Regions from separate parts of the Pantoea sp. X-Soil-TKNS-1207 genome, predicted to be linked through region 2. Evidence: predicted binding sites of a transcription regulator. Region 2 holds the regulator's gene; the other holds the start of a gene.
What was found. Region 2 encodes ArgR, which controls arginine synthesis, uptake and breakdown. Its sites were predicted from a motif close to ANTGAATAAAAATACANT; they were not measured.

Region 1 (3,133 bases), 460 kb from region 2:
ATGGTCTGGCGCTGCACCATGTCAAACATGGTGTGGTCGAGATAGCGGTCGCCGCTCATGCTGACGCCGCCAATCAAATCCGACTCATTCTGGGTTTGCGCCAGAAAACGTGCCGCCGCCGAGGTTGCACCGCTGGTGGATAACGCGAACACCGAAGAACCGCGCGCGGCCCGGCTGGTAAAGGCATCGGCGTGAATCGACACGAACAAATCCGCGCGCTGCTTGCGGGCTTTCGCCACCCGTACCCGCAGCGGAATAAACACATCCTCGTTGCGCGTCATATAGGCTTTCATATTGGGTTCTTTGTCGATCAGCGCCTTCAGATAACGCCCCATCTTCAGCACGATATCTTTTTCGCGGGTTTTAAGTTTGCCGTGCGCGCCCGGATCTTCCCCGCCGTGCCCCGGATCGATCATGATAATAATCGGTCGATCGCGCCCGGCTTTACCCGGCAACGGGGCCTGCGCAGGCTGATCGCGATCCAGTTCGCCCTGATTGTAATCCTGGAGTAACGCCAGTAGCGGATCCTCTTCCGGCTGCTGCTGGCTGGGATAGAGATCCACCACCAGCCGGTGTTTGATGCCTGCCACCGGTGCTAAGGTGAAGGTACGGGGGGCGACGCTGCGCTTCAGCTCCAGCACGATACGTACCGTGTTGGGATCAAACTGGCCGACGCGCGCGGTTTTGATATAGGGATCGTCAACGCGCACCAGTTTATCGACACCTTTCAGTACCGGATTGATATGCAGATTTTTGATGTCGATGACCAGGCGATCGGGGTTGCTCAGGGTGAATTGCTTATATTGCAGCGGAACCGTAGATTCCAGCGTAACGCGCGAGTAGGTCGATGATGGCCAGATACGTACGGCAACGATATGGTGGCTGGCCGCCAGCCCGCTGCGGCTCACGCTCAGCAGCCATAAAGCGCCAGCGCCCTGTAACAATCGTCGTCGTGAAAAATAGGGATTTACTTCGGACATGCCGCTCCAGCTACTGTGTAATGTCTAAAATATCGCCAGTTAAGTAAAAGAAGATGAAAACTTTAGCCACTCCCTGGTGCCTTTTCACTTCGGAAAAGCCAGATAATGCAGTCTGTTAGCGCAGCTTGCATCAGGAAAATCGTAAAGTAACGTCAGGTCCGAGGCTTGCATTACGGCGCAATAAAGAATAAAAATACAAAAATTTCGAATAACCATTCACAGAGGGTTTGCCGTGAAGGAACGTAGTACTGAACTGGTTCAGGGTTTTCGCCATACCGTTCCCTATATAAATGCCCACCGTGGCAAGACCTTTGTCATCATGCTGGGTGGCGAGGCCATCGAGCATGACAACTTCTCCAGCATCGTTAACGATATCGGCCTGTTGCATAGTCTCGGCATACGCCTGGTGGTGGTTTACGGCGCCCGCCCGCAGATTGATGCCAGCATGGCGCAGCAGCAGCTGGAACCGATTTATCACAAACACACGCGCGTCACCGATGCCCAATCGCTGGAGCTGGTGAAGCAGGCGGCGGGTCGTCTGCAACTGGATATCACCGCGCGTCTGTCGATGAGCCTGAACAACACCCCGTTGCAGGGTGCGCATATTAATGTGGTGAGCGGCAACTTTATTATTGCCCAGCCGCTCGGCGTGGATGACGGTGTGGATTACTGCCACAGCGGACGTATCCGTCGTATTGACGAAGAAGCCATCCATCGTCAGCTGGATAATGGCGCGATCGTGCTGCTCGGCCCGGTTGCGGTTTCCGTTACTGGCGAGAGCTTCAACCTGACGTCAGAAGAAGTGGCTACCCAGCTGGCAATCAAACTCAAAGCGGAAAAAATGATTGGTTTCTGCTCCGAACAGGGTGTGACCAATCGCGACGGCGATATCATCTCCGAGCTGTTCCCCAACGATGCGCAGGCGCGTATCGACGAAATGGAAAGCGAAGGTGATTTTCTCTCCGGCACCGTACGTTTCCTGCGTGGTGCGGTGAAAGCCTGCCGCAGCGGCGTGCGTCGCAGCCATTTGATCAGCTATCAGGAAGATGGCGCGCTGTTGCAGGAGCTGTTCTCGCGTGACGGTATCGGTACGCAGATTGTTATGGAGTCCGCCGAGCAGATTCGTCGCGCCACCATCAACGATCTTGGCGGCATTCTGGAGCTGATTCGCCCGCTGGAACAGCAGGGGATCCTGGTACGCCGCTCACGAGAGCAGCTGGAGATGGAGATCGATAAATTCACCATTATCGAACGCGATAACCTGACCATTGCCTGTGCGGCGCTCTATCCATTCCCGGAAGAGCAGATTGGCGAAATGGCTTGCGTGGCGGTACATCCGGATTATCGCAGCTCGTCGCGGGGCGAAGCGCTGTTGCAGCGCGTCGCATTGCAGGCGCGGCAGATGGGTCTGAAAAAGCTGTTCGTGCTGACCACGCGCAGCATTCACTGGTTCCAGGAGCGCGGCTTTACGCCAGTGGATATTGAGTCGCTGCCGGAAAGCAAGAAGAAGATGTATAACTATCAGCGCCGTTCGAAGGTGTTGATGGCGGATTTGCGTTAGTTCGCAGCCAGGTCGCCATCAATGGCGGCCCTGCGCGTCTGATCTTTATCTCATTTCTGTAGGGTCGGCATTTATGCCGACCTGTTCAATGTCTCACCCTGCCCCAACCTTTCTAACAACCCACTTCTGCGCTGAGTGCGTAGCTGCACCGCGCGGCGAAACACGCTGTCATCGCTATATACCGTCAGCTGGCTGCGGGCGCGGGTAATAGCGGTATAAATCAGCTCGCGCGTCAGCACCGGCAAAAACTGCGCGGGCAGTACCAGCGCGGTGTGATCGAATTCCGACCCCTGGGATTTATGCACCGTCATCGCCCAGGCAGTATCGTGTGCCGGTAACCGGCTCGGCTGTACCGCTTTGATGGTGCCATCCGGCAGCGGGAAAAACACCTTGAGCAGGCCTTCCTCGTCCCACAACGTAATGCCAATGTCGCCATTAAACAGCCCGAGCGCACTGTCGTTGCGGGTCACCATCACCGGTCGCCCCTGATACCAGCGGCTACCGCCGGTTGGGCGCCGGAGAAGCTGTAGCTGCATCAGTTTCTGTTCAATACGCTGATTCAGTCCCTGAACGCCAAACGGCCCTTCGCGCA
Region 2 (3,133 bases):
CATCACGGCCACTGACGCTGATAGTCTGGTTCATAGGTTGCAGGTTCATGGAGTCAGCCTGTTCGTTAGTGATCAGGTTGGCAGCGCTGGCGCCAAAAGAAAGAATGGAAGCCAGGCTCAGAACGGCGATAGATAATTTAGTTTTCATGATTCACTCTCCTGAATTTGGGTTAGCAACCTGAGCGCAATCGCGACTCAAATGGGTTGCTGTTCACACTGCGTCTTGTTTCAGCAAACTTATTTATAAAGCTCAGCGGTAGCGTGGTAGGTGTTGTCATTACGCGCTTCGATGACGCGGTAAGCTTTAGCACCTTGCTGGTCTGCTTTTTCGCTCAGTTGCTGATGGATATCCATCGGCGTACCGGCAGCGCCGCTGACACTGATGGTGCCTGCCGGTTGCAGATTCATTGCCTGATCGGCATTGATAGATTCTGCGGCAAATGCACCAAATGACAGGGCAGAAAGAACACTCAGGGTTGCGATAGTAGTTTTAAGTTTCATGTCTATTTCCTCGTCTTATGTTTTTTTCTCTTTTTCTTAGCTGTGATTTGCATCACGAAACAAGTATAGATCTAATCACCCATGAAATTAATATTCTGCTAATAATGTTTGGTTGTTATTCTTTGTCCTTATGACAAGTTTTAATAACCGAGAGTTATAAAAACTGTCTGTTTTGTGTTCACATGGTGTTAATTGCATGTAAAAACAACAACCTATGTCATTTTATCTTTTTGTGCGAAAGATCGTGGTTGATCCCGCTGGCTGATACGCAAGGAGTGGGTGAAGCCGCTGAGGTTTCTGTGTAAAGCAGTGTAAAATAGCGCGAAAGGTTAAGCAGGACAAAAGGTCCTACCAATTATCTGTGGGTGTGAGAACCGGCCGCTATATGGATAATGCCTTGTTTCTGGAAGGATTTAAGCGAAACGCAGTGGCATAAGGCCAGCGAGACAGGATGTTACCGGCAGGTGATCTGCCGGTAGCAGGCAGGGTTTTATAGCTCTTGTTCGAATAACACCAGAATGGCGTCGTACAGCTGCTTCACGGTAAAGGTACGCGCGGGGGTAATAAAGATGGTGTCATCACCGGCGATGGTACCGAGGATACCTTCCGCTTTACCCAGTGAATCCAGCAGTCGCGCGATAAGCTGCGCGGCGCCAGGGCTGGTATGAATCACTACCAGCGCATCGTTATAGTCGATATCCAGCACCAGATTTTTCAGCGGGCTGGTGGTGGTGGGCACGCCCAGTTCGGCTGGCAGGCAGTAAACCATCTCCATTTTCGCGTTGCGCGTGCGCACCGCGCCGAACTTGGTAAGCATACGAGAAACTTTTGACTGGTTGATGTTCTCGAAGCCGTCTTCCTGCAACGCCTGCACAATTTCACCCTGAGAGCTGAATTTCTCTTCTTTCAAAAGGGCTTTGAACGCCTTAATCAGGTCGTCTTGTTTAGATGGGTTTCGCATAGGTTACCAATAAAAAGAGGGATGCTTTGGGCAACAGGCCCATGGCAGATAAATTATTATGCATTTAAATGAATTTTTATGCAATAAACCTGGTGAGAGATTCGCCGGGAAAACCTGCGGGGCGGCGATCATAACAGAGATTTCCCGTCGCGCCAAAATCGCGGCCTGGCGCGCAAAAGCGAAGGTTGCAATGTTGTTATATTATTGAAGTGGTAACAACAAAATGACTGATCATTGCCGAACCCTGTTTTCTGGCTGCGACCTATGATCATTCAGGCGACTTCTGAAGTGTGGATGTCTCGGGAGCCGGATTGCGGCGTCAGTGTTAACAGCGCGACGGGTTTTGTCGCTATCGCCTGAGAAGTTGATTAAACTCGTAACCCGATGGAAATCCGGCATATCTCTGCCCCACCTTAATAAGGAGTCCAGGATGAAAGTTGCCGTTCTCGGTGCCGCTGGTGGTATTGGCCAGGCGCTCGCACTGCTGCTCAAGACCCAATTACCCGCAGGTTCAGCCCTTTCGCTTTACGATATCGCCCCGGTAACGCCGGGTGTGGCTGTCGATCTCAGCCATATTCCTACCGCAGTGAAAATTGAGGGGTTCAGTGGTGAAGATGCCACCCCCGCGCTGCAGGGAGCCGATGTGGTGCTGATCTCCGCCGGAGTGGCACGTAAACCCGGCATGGATCGCGCCGACCTCTTTAACGTCAACGCTGGCATTGTCCGCAACCTGATTGAACAGGTGGCGAGCACCGCGCCGAAAGCCCTGATTGGCGTCATCACCAACCCGGTCAACACCACGGTGGCGATTGCTGCCGAAGTGCTGAAGAAAGCGGGCGTCTATGACAAAAATCGTCTGTTTGGCGTGACGACGCTGGATATCATCCGCGCCAACACCTTTGTCGCCGCGCTGAAAGGTAAACAGCCGGGCGAGATTGAAGTGCCGGTGGTGGGCGGCCATTCGGGCGTCACCATTCTGCCGCTGCTGTCGCAGGTGAAAGGCATCAGTTTCAGCGATCAGGAGGTCGCCGATCTGACCAAACGCATTCAGAATGCCGGTACCGAAGTGGTGGAAGCGAAAGCGGGTGGCGGTTCAGCAACCCTGTCGATGGGGCAGGCGGCAGCGCGTTTTGGCCTGTCGCTGGTGCGCGCCATGCAGGGTGAAGCGAATGTGGTGGAGTGCGCCTATGTGGAAGGGGATGGCGAATACGCCCGCTTCTTCTCGCAGCCGCTGCTGCTGGGCAAAAACGGTATCGTCGAACGCCGACCGCTGGGGCCGCTGAGCGCCTTTGAGCAGCAGGCATTGACCGGTATGCTGGAAACGCTGAAGAAAGATATCGCGCAGGGCGAAGAGTTTGTTAAGTAGCCTGTAAGGTCGCCATAAATGGCGACCTTGATTTGTGCGACCCTCGATGCGGTCGGGATCTCTCCCGACCTTACAACCCACCCGATTTATAATTACGAGCCGCAGGCGCGCCATTGCTGGCCGGAGTTTTCTTGCCCAGCGTCTCCATACGTACCTGGAATGGCGGGAAGGGCATCTCGATACCGTGTTCTTCAAACCCGCGCAGAATCAGCTGATGCAGCTCATGGCGCAGCGGCATACGATGCCCCATTTCTGCCGCATACACGCGCAGCTCAAACAGCTGAATACCCTGCTGCAAATCCACC

Region 1: a site for ArgR is predicted at 1,163-1,180, ahead of argA (amino-acid N-acetyltransferase). Genes of this name have one in related genera too.

What each region holds. Positions count from the first base shown of each region.
Region 1 is NZ_AP035958.1:3,410,312-3,413,444, forward strand. Features, by position in the region: gene amiC (N-acetylmuramoyl-L-alanine amidase AmiC) at 1-980, opposite strand, end outside; gene argA (amino-acid N-acetyltransferase) at 1,213-2,541, shown strand; gene recD (exodeoxyribonuclease V subunit alpha) at 2,613-3,133, opposite strand, start outside.
Region 2 is NZ_AP035958.1:3,873,323-3,876,455, reverse strand. Features, by position in the region: gene AC6I8V_RS17965 (YdgH/BhsA/McbA-like domain containing protein) at 1-148, opposite strand, end outside; gene yhcN (peroxide/acid stress response protein YhcN) at 238-501, opposite strand; gene argR (transcriptional regulator ArgR) at 992-1,462, opposite strand; gene mdh (malate dehydrogenase) at 1,893-2,828, shown strand; gene mscM (miniconductance mechanosensitive channel MscM) at 2,899-3,133, opposite strand, start outside.